DNA from 2 places in the Lysinibacillus sp. COL-1 genome. Region 2 is predicted to be linked to the other one. Evidence: predicted binding sites of a transcription regulator. Region 2 holds the regulator's gene; the other holds the start of a gene.
What was found. The regulator LexA, encoded in region 2, represses DNA repair genes until DNA is damaged. The targets are predictions, from matches to a motif close to CGAACATATGTTCG.
Positions count from the first base shown of each region.

Region 1 (8,796 bases), 2.0 Mb from region 2:
AAGCATCGATGAAGTTTCAGCAGATGCTATTGAAGAAATTTCAGCACTAGGACCATTTGGAACAGATTTTCCAAAGCCTGTTTACGTACTTGAGGATGTTGAAATCTCATCTATGCGTAAAATTGGAGCAGCTGAGAATCATATTAAAATGGAATTAACAAATGGCTATGATAAATTAGATAGTGTCGGCTTTAATAAAGGGCATTTACATGATGAATTAACGTATGGCATTAAAGTATCCTTTATAGGCGATTTACAAATTAATGAATGGCAGGGACGTAAAAAAGCCCAATTTATGATCGAGGATGTCCAAACAACGGAATGGCAGCTATTTGATATTCGTGGTATCCGTCAAACTGCGCGTTGGCTTAATACGGTACCAAAGGATGAGGCACAGTTTATTGCCTTTCATCCAGCAACGATGGCGTATTATCAATCATTGATTGGTGCTCCTATTACAGTAGTTGACCCAGCACTATCCAATGTGGAACAAAGTGATTATATTGTGCTCTTAGATTTGCCACAACAAGTTCAAAGACTAGAAGAGGTGTTACAGAAGACGACACCTTCACGTATTTATGCGCATTTTTATATGCCTGATTCGCAATACTTTAGTGGTTTACCTACTCGTGAGCAATTTTCTTGGTATTATAAATTTTTGAAAAATCGACCAGCCTTTCCGCTTGATATGCATATAGCAGATTTAGCAAAGCATACAGGTTGGCCATTGGATGTATTAAAATTTATGACACAGGTGTTTTTTGAGCTTGGTTTTGTTAAAATGGAGAGTGGACTGACGACTGTCAACGTGAATGCCCCAAAACAAGCACTAACAGAGGCACCGTCTTACAAACAACGTTCAGAACAGATTGAAATGGAGCAAAAGCTTGTCTATGCTCCTTATATAGAATTAAAACAATGGTTTGATGAACGATTAACATAAACGGACGTACAGCGTTTCGTAGGAGGAGCAATAACATGGATTTAAAGCAATATGTTACAACAGTTGAAAACTGGCCGAAAGAGGGCATTAGCTTCAGAGATATTACGACAATTATGGATAATGGACCAGCATACAAATATGCAACAGACCAAATTGTAGAATATGCAAAAGAAGTGGGAGCTGAAATTGTAGTTGGCCCTGAGGCTCGTGGTTTTATCATCGGTTGCCCAGTTGCCTATGCACTTGAAATTGGCTTTGCACCTGTTCGTAAACCAGGTAAATTACCACGTGAGGTTATTAGTGCAGACTATGGTCTTGAATATGGTCAAGATACGTTAACAATGCATCATGATGCGATTAAGCCTGGTCAAAAGGTTTTAATCTGTGATGATTTACTAGCAACGGGTGGGACAGTTGAAGCAACTGTTCGTTTAGTAGAAGAATTAGGTGGTCAGGTAGTAGGCTGTGCCTTCCTAATCGAACTTTTAGAATTAAATGGTCGTGCAAAGCTTGGAGATCTAAATATTAAAACACTTATTCAATATTAAGAGAAAGCGTCTACCATAGTGGGCACTTCAGATTGTAGACAAACTCAAGAAATTACGAGTTTGCCTACAGTCTTTTTCTTTTACAATGAAATAAAGTAAAGCCGATACGGGCCGAGTTGCTTTCCCTGCTCCATCCAACTTCTTCCCTATTACTGTGTTGATTAACCGTAAACTTTTAAGCTGATGAAAGCTGAAGACGGATAATTAAATCAATAAACGTGAACAATTAGAAATGGTAACGGTTGATCAATTTATACCATTCGAGCGAAAATTAGAGGCTGCTATTTACCCTTTAGTAGAAACGACTTACTAAGCTTATGGATGCCCAAATATTGATCATGCCACTCTATATTTGGTAAGTAATTAGAAGAAAAAATGACAACAGCCATCGAGGTGAACTTTTCGATGGCTGTTGTTTGCAGTTTGAAGCGCTCAATAAAGTAGGTACTTTTTAATCTTCATCATATGTTTGGATGATCCTTTGTATTGTGCGCAAGGTATCATAGAAATCTGCATATTTTTCAACCCCTATATCTTCGATGATTCTATCTTGAATCGTTTGCCAAATGGGTGCGGCTTCATGCAGCTTTTCTAATCCTTTTTCAGTGAGCGTAATCTTTTTAGTGCGCGCATCGCTTGTGTCTCGCTTTAATTCAACATAGCCATGTTGCTTTAATAGATTAATATTACGGGTCACAGTCGTTTGATCAAGTTGTAAAATTTCACCTAAACGGCTAATTGAGACAGTTTGCTGAAGATCGATATGGGCCAGCATGGAATATTGTGTAACCTTTAAACCAGTGGGCTGTAGCAGCTTATCATATAATTGTGTGACAACCCTTGTTTTTTTTCTAAGGTTTGCACAAACACAGATTTGTGTATAATCGATTGTTTTAAGTTGATTCTTCATCGTCAGTACTCCTTTGAGGGGATTCTACTAATTGTAAGTATACACCTAAGAGCTAGAAAAGACTGCTTGACAGCTATAGGAACGATTATTATCATTATACATGTATATACATATAAATGGAATGAAGAGATCGCAAAACATGTATATACATGTTTTGTTATGCATCTCACAAGAAAAGAAGGTGTTAGGATGAAGCGAGTTCATTATAGCTGGTTGATTTTGATTGTCACATTTTTCTCGATTATTGTAGCAGGGATTACAATGTCATCGTCTGGTGTTTTCCTGGATCCCCTCGAAAAAGAATTTCAATGGGATCGCTCAACGATTGCTTTAGCATTTGCTGTAAGTTTATTTTTATATGGCATATCTGGACCATTTATGGCGGCGCTGCTTGAAGTCATTGGCTTAAAGAAAATGATGCTTAGTGCCATGTCTACTTTAATAGTAGGAATGACCTTAACCTTTTGGATGAGCCAATCCTGGCAGTTAATCATTATTTGGGGAGGTATCATTGGGCTTGGTGCGAGCCTTTTTTTAACGGTGCTCAGTCCCTATGTAGCGAATCATTGGTTTGTTAAACGCAGAGGGCTGGCAGTTGGGATTTTAACGGCTAGTACAGCCACAGGTCAATTAATTTTACTGCCAGTGCTAGCCATTATTATTGAACATTATTCTTGGCGATGGGCAATGGGATTAATCCTACTCCTGAGTACCATGATGTTCGTCATGATTGCTATGTTTATTAAAAACAAGCCGCAAGATATTGGTCTAACCCCTTACGGTCATGATGAGATTATAGAAGAGCCGCAAGTACAGCCCAAGAAGAATCCAATTAGTATGGCATTTCTTGGTTTAGCAGAGGCAGTTAAAGTCAAAGCATTTTGGCTCTTAGCAGGCAGCTTTTTCATTTGTGGTCTTTCGACAAGTGGATTAATCGGAACTCACTTTGTGTCATATTGTATTAGCTTTGGCGTTCCGCTAGTAACCGCTGCATCTCTTCTTTCTTTTATGGGGGTGTTTAACTTATTAGGCACGACTGTCTCTGGCTGGCTATCGGATCGCTTTGATAATCGTTGGCTATTATTTTGGTATTACTTGTTAAGGGGAGCTTCTCTCTTGCTACTCCCTTATGCACTCGCTCAAGGCTCCTTTGTTTTATTGACGATTTTCAGCATCTTTTATGGACTCGATTGGATTGCCACAGTACCACCAACTATCAGCATTACACGACAAATTTTTGGGATGCAAAAAAGCAGCATTATTTACGGATGGATATTCGCCTCACATCAGGCAGGAGCGGCAGTTGCTGCGTATGGGGGTGGGTTAATTTATAAATTTTTCAATTCCTACACATGGGCTTTTTTCCTTGCTGGCCTATTCTGTGCATTGGCAAGCTTATTCGTTATCATTGTAAAAAAACAAACGCCTCAGCAAGGATAAACAGTCGACTAAAAAAGTTGAACCTCGACAGAAAGAGGTTCAACTTTTTTTATCAATATTAGTTTGACATTTAACAAACAAAAGTTTACAATATAAACAAATATAATAAAAGGTGATGCTATGAATGAAAGAGAACAGGCGGTGCTTGCTTTAATTCGCCAAAACCCGTTTATGTCTCAGCAAGAGATGGCAGATACAATGAATCTGTCCCGTCCCGTGCTTGCTAATTTAGTGTCTAGTTTAACAAAGCAAGGAAAAATTGTAGGTCGTGCTTATATTTTACCCGAGGAAAATGAAATTATTTGCATCGGGGGAGCTAATTTAGACCGAAAATTCCATGTGAAGGGCAATGTTCAATTTGGAACATCTAACCCTGCCAGCTCTTCTTTTAGTGTAGGTGGAGTTGGTCGAAATATTGCTGAAAACTTAGGCAGATTAAACCATCAAGTGACGTTATTAACAACGGCTGGTAAAGATGCTGATTGGCAAGTGATCCAAGAAGCTTCGGAATCCTTTATGAATCTACGTTATGTGGAGCAGCTAGCTGAGGCTTCTACGGGTTCCTATACAGCTATTATGGATGAACAAGGTGAGCTAGCATTAGCTGTAGCCAATATGGAGGTTTATGACCTGCTGTTACCGAGTTTGTTGAAAAAGCATGAAACAATGCTAGTGAATGCTGGTTGCTTTATTTTGGATTTAAATTGCCCGAAAGAAACAGTGGCGTATATCCAGCAAGTAGCCATTGCTCGTGCCATTCCATTAGTCATTGTGCCAGTATCTTCGCCAAAAATGAATCGACTACCTGAAACATTACAAGGTGTAACTTGGTTTATTTGTAACACGGATGAAGCAGAAACAATTGTTGGACATAAAATTGAAAGCGCTACCCATTATGAAAAAGCATTACAACAGCTCTTACAACTAGGTGCTGAACATGTCATTATCACAGCTGGTAGCAAGGGTGTTTATGCAGCATCTACGACGATCACACCTCGTCATTTCGCTGCGAAAGTGATCAACAAAATTGAAGATGTTACAGGAGCAGGAGATGCGTTTGTCAGCGCTGTGATACACAGTTGGTTGACAGGTCAATCTTTTGAGACATGTATTGATGCAGGGTTAACAAATGCTAAAAATACATTGGCATCTCCTTATACAGTAAGACCTGAATTATCAGTAGATTTGTTAAAAAATGAAATGAATGAAATGGAGGAATAACAACATGAAAGAATTCATCGTATTATCAGAAGAAGTAAAAGCAGGACAAGCAAAAGGTCTACCAATCGTGGCATTAGAATCTACAATCATTTCACACGGTATGCCATATCCACAAAATGTGAAAACTGCGCGTGAAGTTGAGCAAATTATTCGCGATAATGGTGCAGTACCTGCAACCATTGCCTTAATAGATGGCAAAATCAAAATCGGTTTATCAGATGAAGAGCTAGAGATGTTTGGAAATTCACAAGGCGTTGCAAAAGCTTCACGTCGTGACTTAGGCTACTTACTTGCAACAAAAAAATTAGGTGCGACAACAGTTGCAGCTACAATGATCTGTGCTGAACTTGCAGACATTGAAATCTTTGTAACAGGTGGTATTGGTGGTGTACACCGTGGTGCTGAAACAACAATGGATGTCTCTGCTGACTTAGAAGAATTAGCACAAACTAATGTGGCTGTTATTTGCGCGGGTGCAAAATCTATTCTAGATATTGGTCTTACATTAGAATACCTTGAAACAAAAGGGGTACCAGTAGTTGGTTATGGTACAGATGAATTACCAGCATTCTACACACGTCAAAGTGGTTTCGATGTCAACTTCCAGCTTGATACACCAGAGGAGATTGCAGCAATGCTATCTGCGAAATGGCAATTAGGGTTAAAAGGTGGCGCTGTCATTGCCAACCCAATTCCAGAAGCTGAAGCATTAGATCATACATTTATTACAAACATTATTGAAAAAGCTTTAGCTGAAGCTGAAGAGAATGGTATTCAAGGTAAAAACGTTACACCATTCTTACTTGGTAAAGTAAAAGAATTAACAGAAGGTAAAAGTCTTGATGCGAACATTGCATTAGTGAAAAACAATGCAGTCGTTGGCGCAAAAATTGCTGTTGCCTACAATCAATTACACTAATCATTTGTCGAAACAAGAACCCTTTGTGACATCCTGTCGCAAAGGGTCTTTTTCATTAAAAAGAAGAGTATTTTTTCCATTTTTCGAACTGTTCACGAGATTAACTAAACTAAATGACACAGTCTCTTTACAATAGGCTACAAAATTTTATACAATTAAGTTTATATCTAATCTGAAAAATTTGACGAGCAAGGTGGACATGTTATGGCGAAAGAGCAAATTTTGACTCCTGAGGACGTTTTTGAGTTAGTCAAATCCTACATGAATGATGAAAATGTCACATTCGTGAAAAAAGCATATGAATTAGCAAGGGATGCCCATATTGAGCAATTCCGTAGCTCTGGTGAACCTTATATCATTCACCCAGTACAAGTGGCAGGTATTCTAGCTGAATTACAAATGGACCCGGAAACAGTAGCGGCAGGTTTTTTACATGATGTTGTCGAAGATACGGATTTTACGCGGGATGATTTGGTACGGGAATTTGGCGAAGAAGTAGCCGTGCTTGTTGATGGTGTGACAAAGCTAGGGAAAATTAAATATTTATCAAAAGAGGCGCAGCAAGCAGAGAATCATCGAAAAATGTTTGTAGCTATGGCACAGGATATTCGTGTCATCTTAATTAAGCTAGCAGACCGTCTCCATAATATGCGTACGTTAAAGCATTTACCTGCTGAAAAGCAGCGACGTATATCGAAAGAGACGCTAGAAATTTTTGCACCACTTGCACATCGTCTGGGAATCTCGACTGTAAAATGGGAGCTTGAAGATACAGCACTTCGCTATTTAAACCCACAACAATATTATCGTATTGTCAGTTTGATGAAGAAAAAGCGTGATGAGCGTGAGGCTTATTTAGAGAATGTCATGGCTGAGATGAAGTCACAGCTTAATGAGGTTGAAATTGAAGCAGATATCTATGGTCGTCCAAAGCATATTTACAGTATTTATCGAAAAATGGTGCTCCAAAAGAAACAATTTAATGAAATTTATGATTTATTAGCCATACGTGTACTTGTCGATAGTATTAAAGATTGCTATGCGGTTTTAGGGATTGTGCATACACTCTGGAAACCGATGCCAGGGCGCTTTAAAGACTATATTGCCATGCCAAAACAAAACCTGTATCAGTCCTTACACACGACCGTTATTGGACCCTATGGTGATCCATTAGAGGTTCAGATTCGTACGAAGGAAATGCACAAAATTGCAGAGTACGGGATTGCGGCACACTGGGCGTATAAAGAGGGCAAAAATGTTGATCATCAAAAGCAAAATGTCGATCAAAAATTAACATGGTTCCGTGAGATTTTAGAATTCCAAAATGAATCTTCTAATGCCGAAGAATTTATGGAATCCTTAAAATTTGATTTATTTTCTGATATGGTCTACGTATTTACACCTGAAGGCGATGTCATCGAATTGCCAGCGGGTTCTGTGCCCATCGATTTTGCCTATCGTGTCCATTCAGAGGTCGGAAATCGTACGATTGGGGCAAAAGTCAATGGGAAAATGGTGCCGCTTGATACACCACTGAAAACCGGCGATATCATTGAAATTTTAACATCTAAGCAATCCTTTGGTCCGAGCCGCGATTGGCTAAAAATAGCACAATCCTCACAGGCGAAAAATAAGATTAAGCAATTCTTTAAACGACATTTGCGTGAAGAGAATATCATCAAAGGGAAAGAAATGATTGAAAAGGAAATTCGTGCTCAGGATTTCGATTTAAAGGAAACGATGTCATCAGAAAACCTCAAACGTGTATGTGATAAATTCAACTATACGAATGAGGAGGACTTGTATGCAGCAGTAGGAGTGAATGGCATTACTGCACAGCAAGTGGTTAATCGTTTAGCAGAAAAACGTCGTAAAGAGCGTGAGCAGGAAGAAGCTTTAGAGAAAATTGAACAAAAAATGAAAAATCCAATTCCGCAAAAACGAACGGAATCGGGTGTCATCGTCAAGGGCATTGATAATATGCTTATTCGACTTTCTCGTTGTTGTACGCCTGTACCTGGTGATGAGATTGTAGGCTTTATTACAAAAGGTAGAGGTGTTTCTGTACACCGTGCAGACTGTCCAAATATTCAAATTGAGGATGAGCAAGAACGTTTAATTGAAGTGGAATGGGAGCATGGAATCATCCCTGAGAAAAAAGAATATCCAGTGGATATCGAAGTGTCAGCCTTTGATCGACCTGGTATTTTAAATGAAATTATGCAAATTGTTAGTGAAACAAAAACAAATATTTTAGCAGTCAGTGGTCGTGCTGATCGTGATAAAATGGCAACAATTCATTTAACGATTTCCATTTCAAACATTTCACATTTGCATAAGGTTGTTGAGCGGATTAAACAAACACCTGATATTTATTCAGTGCAGCGTGTCATCAATTAATGATTGGCAACAACATAGAATTGGGGTTTTAATGCATGAAAGTAGTATTACAGCGCAGTAAAGCTGCTTCTGTAACGGTTGACGGAGCTGTCACAGGAGCGATTGATAATGGCTATGTTCTTCTAGTAGGTATTACACATGAGGATACACATGAGGATGTCGCTTATTTAGCGAAAAAAGTAGCAAATTTACGCCTTTGGGAAGATGCGGAAGGAAAAATGAATCATTCGATCCAAGAGCATGGAGGCGCAATTTTATCCGTCTCACAATTTACATTGTATGGGGATGCAAAAAAGGGAAATCGTCCTAGTTTCATCAGTGCAGCTAGACCAGAAGTAGCCGAACCGCTGTGGGAAGCTTTTAATCAAGCATTGCGTGAGCTCGGCTTACATGTGGAAACAGGTATTTTTGGTGC
Region 1 covers NZ_JCAWSJ010000004.1:3,045,161-3,053,956, reverse strand. Annotated here, with positions in the region: gene recJ (single-stranded-DNA-specific exonuclease RecJ) at 1-943, shown strand, start outside; gene AC6BKE_RS23350 (adenine phosphoribosyltransferase) at 979-1,491, shown strand; gene AC6BKE_RS23345 (MarR family winged helix-turn-helix transcriptional regulator) at 1,943-2,401, opposite strand; gene AC6BKE_RS23340 (MFS transporter) at 2,591-3,841, shown strand; gene AC6BKE_RS23335 (carbohydrate kinase) at 3,962-5,062, shown strand; gene AC6BKE_RS23330 (pseudouridine-5'-phosphate glycosidase) at 5,067-5,981, shown strand; gene AC6BKE_RS23325 (RelA/SpoT family protein) at 6,186-8,381, shown strand; gene dtd (D-aminoacyl-tRNA deacylase) at 8,417-8,796, shown strand, end outside.
Region 1: AC6BKE_RS23335 (carbohydrate kinase) is a predicted target of LexA. The motif match lies at 3,916-3,929, and genes of this name have one in related genera.

Region 2 (8,796 bases):
TAGCGAGAATGACGAGAACTCTATCTACTCTTTTTAGTAGCTCGGTGCCGATTTTACAAGCCCTAACGATTGTTGAAAAAGTCGGAGGTAATCCAGTTATGGGAAAAGTAGTGCTGGAGGCCCGCGATAATTTAGAAAAGGGTGGCACATTATCAGAGCCACTTGAAAAAAGCTGGCTATTTCCACCTCTTGTTACACAAATGACAGCAATTGGTGAGAAAACAGGCTCCTTGGATTACATGCTTGAAAAAATTGCTGATTTTTACGAGGAAGAAGTAAACCGTGCCGTCGATACAATGAAGTCACTTATCGAACCTTTAATGATTATAGTACTTGCTCTTGTTGTAGGAGTAATTGTTGCGGCTATATTCTTACCAATGTTCCAACTATATGAAAATATGTAATTTTTAATTATATAAAACTTATTTAGAAATTGAATTAGAAGACCGTGTTTTCACACTTCATATAAAACTACTAAGGAGGAATTCTCTATGTTTAAAAAATGGAAAAATAAAAAACTATTGAAAAATGAGAAGGGTTTAACATTAGTTGAACTTTTAGCTGTAATTGTTATTTTAGCAATTATCGCAGCAATCGCTGTGCCTGCAATTGGTAATATTATTGATAACTCACGTTACAAAGCAGCAAAATCTGATGCAATTATGGCATTAAATGCTGCAAATATCTATTTTACTGATACACCAACAGAAGGTACAAATGAAATAACTGAAGTTGAGTTAGGCACGTTAACTAAAGAAGGTTATCTCGATAACGTGGGAACATTACAAAGCGATATTAAAATCAATAAGCAAAATAGTACTATCAGTGGTACTGCTAAAGCAGGTAAATTTACAATTACATTTACTAATGCAAAATTAGATGAAATTACAAAGGATAATCAAAAGGTTAAAAGTGATGCTAGTGATGGTAAAATAGATATTCCCAAAAAATCCACTACACCTACTAATCCATAATCAGTCCTCCCAACCCATTCAGAAACGATAATTTTCTTGCGTTTCTGGCTGGGGAATGGATGACTAATTGATAAAATCATTTATACTGAATAGGAAAAGGAGGTCTTTTCACATGTTTAAGAGAAAGAGAAAGTCGCATGTATCGATTGAACTGAAGGATTATGTGCTACGTGCGATTGTGGCGAAAGGACCTGAGCCTAGTCAATGGCATGGCTATGAATATCCTTTACCAGTTGATATCGTTGAAAATGGAGCAATCATAGATGAGGTGGCTCTTTTTGAAATTATTAAAGAACAGGTTGTGAAGTGGACAGGAAAAAAACAGGCTGTTCGTATGTTTGTGCCTGATACAACTGTTTTATTAAAAAGTTTCGAGCATCCTAAAGATGTTAAACCTCAGGAATTACGAGGATATGCTGAAATGGAGTTGGGCCATTCTATTCATTTACCTTTTCAGGACCCGTTAATTGATGTTTATGATCCCGATGCGGAGGACGGCAAGGCGATATTATTTGCAGCACCTTCAGAGGAAATTACGAAAATAGTAGGAATGCTGTTAGATGTCTCCTTGGACCCTGAAGCGGCCGATATTCGTGCCTTATGCAATATACGTTTGTTAGAACATATGTCAATGTTAGTGCCTAATAAAACATATTTAATTGCTGATTGGTCTATCAATGAACTTTCCATTAGTATCTTTTCAAACGGACAGGTTGAGTTTTTACGTTATCAATCGATTGAAACAGATATGGCACAATGGCAGGGCAAAAAAGTCGATGAATTTAGCTACCAATTTCTCTACAATGGTGAAACCGAAGATTACCAGATGGTCGTCATGGATCAGGTTTTAGAAATTGATCGGATGATGAATTTCTTTAAGTTTTCTTTACATAAAGGGGAAAAAACAGTAGATGAAATCATAATGCTTGGTGATAACCCGTTACTCAAATCAATAGGAACCTTATTATCTTCTAATTTAGAGACACCTTTGATGATTGTTGATGGAGCAAAAATTGAAAAGTTCTTTCCTTATTTTAAAAAAGAATTTTCAACATTGCTAGGCTTAGCTTTGAAGGAGGTTCATTAATGGTTCCAGATATAAACCTCTTACCACAGCTTGAAAAACGGTCTACTTCACCAAAGCTTTTTTATAGCTTGATAATTGTCATAGTGGGTCTAATAGTAGCTTATTTACTATTTATATTTTTTACAGCTAAAAGTGATTTGTCACGTTTATCTGCTGAGGAAAAGACATTAACGACACAGCTTGAACAATTACAGCAAGAGTTAGATGTAAGACAAAGTGTTGATCAGGGATCATTGGAGGAATCTGTTGCCTATATTCAAGGTGTTTCTTATCCTGTAACCCCATTAATTGATGAAACGAAAACTTTACTACCAACTCAAACGTACTTGCGTAGCTACGTTTTTGGGGAAAATACAGTTAATATTGAAGTGGATTTTGAAACGATGACCGATATATCGAAATATGTAGAGCGACTTTTAATGAGTAGTTTTTTTACAGACGCACAAATTAATACAGTGTCAAACTTTGATATAGAGCTTGGCGAACAGAAGGAATTAACGCCTGAACAAAAATTTAAAGAAGTACCACGTTATTCAGTGTCCATTACGGCGACAATCGACTTTATGTATTTAGCTGGAGGACGACGCTCATGAATAAATTAACGAGTAGTAAAAATTCATCTATTATCTTGTTATTGACTTTAATCGTTTCTATTTTATTTGCGCTTTATTATTATTTATTATTACCAAGATTAAATGAAGTAGAAGCAAAAGAGAGTCATGTATCACAGATACAGCAAGAGATTTCTAGTGTAAAAGAACAATTAGCTCAATTAGACAAGGAGCAGGGTCAGCCGACTATCAATGTTTTAGCGTTAAGACAGAAGCTACCTACAACAAGAGCTGTTGAAAAGATCATACTAGATTTAGCTGAGATTGAGGAAGTGACAGGAACACGCATAAAGTCATTAACAGTTCAAAATGATGATGCGGCTGTTTCGCAATCAGATGTATCGCAAGACCTTAATCTGTTGGAGCAAGCTGAAGAAGAGGTTAATGGTGAGCAGGATAACAAGATTACGAGTTCACCGATTTCATCTATTTCAAAGGATTCCTTACCATCGAATTTAAAGTTGATTACTTTTATATTAGAGGTTGGGGCGCTTGATTTTAATTCTCTAGAGAGCTTTTTACAGGAAATTGAACAATTACAGCGTGTGATGAAAACGGATACTATCGAATTCAAATTGCCTGGAGAGCAGGATCAATTAGAAAAAGATACGGATCTTACTTTACAAGCTACCGTCCAGGTGACGACGTTCTATTACGAAGGAGAGTAATAATTGCATTGATAGGCGTTCCATACTGCATCTGTATGGGCGCCTATTAGTTTAGGAGGACAGAAAATTGGAAATGGCTTATACAATCTTTCTATTTTTATTTGGGCTTGTCTTTGGCTCTTTTTATAATGTGGTAGGCTTACGTGTGCCACAGAAGGAGTCGATTGTACAACCTCCTTCACATTGTACTAAATGTCAAAGGCAACTGACGGCGCTTGATTTAGTGCCAGTTTTATCTTATGTGTTTTTTGGGGGGAAATGTCGGAGCTGTGGTAATAAAATAGCTTGGATTTATCCAGTAATGGAATTATTAACAGGATTATTGTTTGCCTTTGCATATTGGCAGCTTGGTTGGAGCATAGAGTTTATAGTAGCCCTATTTTTTATTTCATTATTAGTCATCATTGTTGTTTCTGATATAGCCTATATGCTGATTCCGAATAAGGTGCTTTTATTCTTTTTACCCTTCCTTATTATTGGACGAGTATTGTCGCCATTAACACCCTGGTGGGACTGTGCTGTAGGTGCAGTCGTTGGTTTCGGCATATTATATAGTATTGCTGTGATATCAAACGGGGGCATGGGTGGAGGCGATATTAAATTATTCTTTTTAATTGGACTTGTTCTTGGTACAATGCATACACTGTTAACATTATTTATAGCTGCAGTTATCGGCATGATTGTCGGGCTTGTCGTGTTAACGAAGAACAAGCAGGGGAGAAAAACACCTATTCCTTTTGGACCTTCTATTGCATTAGCCGCTATCATTGTCTATTTTTATGGGGATTCATTAATCGATTGGTATTTAGGTTTTTGGTAATTGTTCAATCTTCAAGCATATGGAGGGAAGCAAGTGAAACCGATTATTGGCATTACAGCCTTTGTGGAAGATGATTTATCCTCTCGATTAAATGCTGCTTACAGTAAAAGTATCATTGATGCAGGTGGGATTCCGCTTATTATTCCACTTGGCGTAGAGGAGGATGCCACACAAATTCTATCCCTTACAGATGGTTTATTGTTATCTGGAGGCTATGACGTGCATCCATTTCTGTATGGGGCAGAGCCTGCACCAAAACTAGGGAAAATTCATCCAGCAAGAGATACGGTAGAGTTAGCATTAATTGAAGCGGCATTCACACGAAAGATGCCTATTTTGGGTATTTGCCGAGGCATTCAAATACTAAATGTAGCACTAGGTGGTACTTTATTTCAGGATATTGATAGTGACCATTTTAGTACTAAGCTGCTCAAGCATGTACAGCAATCTGCTCGAGCTGTAGCTACTCATTATGTACAAATTATGGAGGAGAATTTATTAGCGACCATTTTACAACAAGAGAAAATAGCGGTAAATTCATTTCATCATCAGGCAGTTAATGTATTAGCAGAGAAATTAAAAGTAGCAGCAAAATCGAGTGATGGCATTATCGAAGCAGTTGTTCATGAAGAGTTGCCATTTTGCTTGGCTGTTCAGTGGCATCCCGAGGAACTAGCTATAGCAGGAGATGAGCCTGCACAAAAATTATTTTCAGCCTTTGTTGAAGCTAGCTTAAAATTCAAAAAGGAAGCGTAGCAGGGGGACTGTACAAAGAATCCAACCATATATGGATTCTTTTTTTGCGTAAAAAAGAGGATACATGCTCTTAGAAGGAACACATAATCCTCAAAACCTACTTTAAATGATTAATGTACACGACGATATAGTCCTACAACTTGTCCTAAAATAGAAACTTGATCGACGATAATAGGCTCCATAGATGAGTTTTCAGGCTGTAAACGGAAATGATTTTTTTCCTTGAAGAAACGTTTGACCGTTGCTTCATCCTCTGCTGTCATGGCTACAACAATATCTCCGTTATTAGCTGTTGCCTTTTGCTTCACAATAACTAAATCGCCGTCTAAAATTCCTGCTTCAATCATAGATTCCCCCATAATCTCTAGCATGAATAACTGATCCTCGCTTGTGCCATACGTATCTGGTAATGGGAAATATTCTTCAATGTTTTCAATAGCAGTAATTGGGGAACCAGCAGTTACCTTCCCCACAAGTGGTACATGAATGACTTGCTGCTTTTGAATAGACTCTTCAGGCTCTAAAATTTCAATTGCACGTGGCTTTGTTGGATCTCGACGAATAAAGCCCTTTTGTTCTAATCGAGCTAAATGACCATGAACAGTTGAACTTGAAGCAAGTCCGACTGCTTCCCCGATTTCACGTACTGATGGTGGATATCCCTTAGCTCGTACCTCTTCTTTAATAAAAGCCAAAATGTCCTCTTGTCTTTTCGAAACTTTTTTCATGAGTGCTCACCTCTTTTTTCTAATATCATTCTTCTTATTTGATAGTATAACAGAATGCGAACATGTATGCAAACATAGGTTCGAAAAGTGTTTGACAAAAACGTTTGTTCGCTTTATTATGAGAACATACATTCCGAACAAACATTCTAGAAAAGGAGTTGTAACTATGACATGGTTAAAGAAAAATACACATATCTCCATTTTATTAGGAGCTTGTCTATTATTTGCAGGATACCTTTACATCACTGATCCAGGAGATGTTAATTACGCAGAAATTCAAATTGAACATGGGGATAGCTTGTGGTCGTTAGCAGAGCAATACCGTGGTAAGATGAGTACAGATGATTGGATTAAGCTGGTCAAAACAGAAAATGAATTAGCAGATATTAAAATTGTGGCAGGAAAGTCTCTAGTTATTCCTGTATTGGGTGATCAAGCCAATCCCATCCATACTATCGAAATTGCGAGAACTGAACAATGATGAATAAACAAATGTCGGCTGTTGTCTATTGCCGTGTAAGTACTGAAAAAGAAACACAAAGCTCCTCATTAGAGCGCCAACAGGAAGAGTTGCTGCGCTACGCTAGAGAGCAAGGCTATGAGGTAAAGGGTGTATTTAAGGATAAGCATAGCGGCTATGATGTGGAACGCGATGGCTTGCTTGAAATGCTTGATTTCATTAAAGAAAAGGGAATTAATGCCCTTTTTGTACAAGATGAAACACGATTAGGACGTGGGAACGCAAGGATGGCTGTGTTGCATTTATTGCAAAAATCAGCAACAGATGTTTTTTCCATGCGCGATGCAGGACCCGTTCAACTAAATGAAATGGACACGATGCTGCTTGAGATTTTAGCAATCGTGGAGGAGTATCAACGAAGAATCCATAATGCTAAAATACGTCGAGGCATGCGACGCGCTGTAGAAAATGGCTATCGTCCTGAAAATAATTTATCGAACCGAGGGAATCCCCATGGGCAGGAGCGAAAGGATCTACCTGTAGATGAAATTGTCAAGCTACGCAAACGTGGATTTACCTTTGAGGAAATTTCGATCACGCTTCGAGGGTTGGGCTTTGAAGTAAGTAAAGCGACTGTTCATCGTCGCTTCCAAGAACATCAAGAAAGATTAGCAGGCAAATAATATCGCCTGCTAATCTTTTTTTATTCACAGTAAAAAATGCTATTGATAGGAAGCCAAACTGTCGATGATGATGTTAGTAGGTAGTTGAAAAGGATACTCTTTATTTATTCGATCATAAAACATTATGCCATTTAAATGATCGATTTCATGTTGGACAACGATCGCCCCATAGCCCTGAAACGGCAGGATGAATTCTTGACCATCAATGTCATATGCTCTGACCTTAATACGCTCGTATCTTGGCACAAAACCATGGACAGGTCGATTAACCGACAGGCAGCCTTCTCCATCAGGTAAATAAATCATATTGAGGGAATGACTTATGATTTTGGGATTGATAAACACCATTTCATTATGATCAAATAGTACAGCAAACATTCGTTTGTCTACACCTATTTGATTTGCAGACAACCCAGTTCCAGGGCGAAGCTTATATTTTTTTGCTAGCGTTGGATCTTGGCTGTTTTTGAGATATTGCAGCATAGCTAATAAAGTATTTCGATCCTCTTGGTTTAAGGGTGTCGTCACTTCTTCGGTTTGTTTTCGTAATAATACCGAGTCTTCTTTCACAAAATCTTTCATGGTAATGATCGAATCAGGAAGAAATTTAGTCATACATAAACACCTCATCAATACGGCTATTGAGGACTTTAGCCATCTTCAAAGCTAATGGCTCGTACTTATCATTTTCAATACAATTAATTGTCTGTCTAACAACACCGCATTCTTTCGTAAGTATAGCTTTGGTTATCCCTAATTTGTTTCTCAACATTTTGATCATACTCCTCAGGTTTATCCCTCCGTTTTGTCTGAAGTGTTAGCCATTTATTTTATACTCTTTTTACTGAATGACCAAATGTTGTTACTATGTAACACGGTCATTTTATAGAGTTTTATGCCATTCTTCTTGCAAGATTGCGTAATAGTATTCATCCCACCAATTGTCACCATGCGGTATACATTTTTTAAAAAATCCTTCACGCCGCATACCGATCTTTTCCATCACTCGGTAAGAAGCTATATTTTCGGGTTGGCATGTTGCTATTATTCTATGAAGCTTCAATTTGGAAAATCCATAATCTAATAGGGCTTGAGCAGCTTCTGATGCATAGCCATGTTGCTGATAAGCAGGATTCAATACCCATCCAATTTCATAGGTATGTTCGCCAAAGCATCGATGAAAAACTAAATGACCAATAACTTCTGGTTGATCGCGTAAAGTAATGGCAAAATGCTTAGCTTGATCCGCGCTATTTTCTGTTATAAATTTTTGGACTTGTTCTTCCGTTAAAACTCCTTCAGGCATATAATGCATCACCGTTTCATCAGACATATAGCTATAAACAGCCTGCCAATCTTGGGCTTCAAATTTTCGGATAAGTAATCGCTGTGTTGTGATGTTCATCTAATTTCCTCCAATAAATATAAATTTTTTCCTTTTATTATTAGTTATACACGACTAACATCTGGAAGTCATGTAAATTATGGCTAAGAAGTGTTATTAAGGGTTGGTATAACTGCATTTTAAGGGAAAGCATGCTATACTTTGCATACTGAAGTCATTAAGCTAGGTATTGAAAGGTGTGTAACAATGTTATCAAAGGAAAAAATTAACCGAATTAATGAACTTTCTGCTAAGGCCAAAAGTGGTCAATTAACAGAAGCAGAGGCTAAGGAGCGAACAGCGCTTCGCAAGGAGTACTTAGATACGTTTAGAGCGACTATGCGAGATACGATTGAAAATGTAAAAGTGGTAGATGCAGAAGGTAATGATGTGACACCAGAGAAAGTAAGACAAGCTAAAAAAAATAAATTTCTAAATTAATGTGACACAATTCAATAAAGTATGTATGAAAACGCAATTAGTATAACAAAAGCATTGTTTTCTAAAGCAATGTTGACTAAACTGTAAAAGAACAATATAGGACGAGAAAGGATGTCACAATATAATGACTCAACACGCGGATCTTTTAGCAATTAATGCTATTCGAACTTTGTCAATCGACGCT
Region 2 covers NZ_JCAWSJ010000004.1:1,003,868-1,012,663, forward strand. Annotated here, with positions in the region: gene AC6BKE_RS13045 (type II secretion system F family protein) at 1-404, shown strand, start outside; gene AC6BKE_RS13050 (prepilin-type N-terminal cleavage/methylation domain-containing protein) at 492-974, shown strand; gene pilM (type IV pilus biogenesis protein PilM) at 1,087-2,061, shown strand; gene AC6BKE_RS13060 (PilN domain-containing protein) at 2,061-2,654, shown strand; gene AC6BKE_RS13065 (hypothetical protein) at 2,651-3,340, shown strand; gene AC6BKE_RS13070 (prepilin peptidase) at 3,408-4,160, shown strand; gene AC6BKE_RS13075 (gamma-glutamyl-gamma-aminobutyrate hydrolase family protein) at 4,194-4,916, shown strand; gene lexA (transcriptional repressor LexA) at 5,027-5,644, opposite strand; gene yneA (cell division suppressor protein YneA) at 5,811-6,125, shown strand; gene AC6BKE_RS13090 (YneB family resolvase-like protein) at 6,122-6,787, shown strand; gene def (peptide deformylase) at 6,827-7,402, opposite strand; gene AC6BKE_RS13100 (GNAT family N-acetyltransferase) at 7,671-8,192, opposite strand; gene AC6BKE_RS13105 (DUF896 domain-containing protein) at 8,379-8,612, shown strand; gene tkt (transketolase) at 8,737-8,796, shown strand, end outside.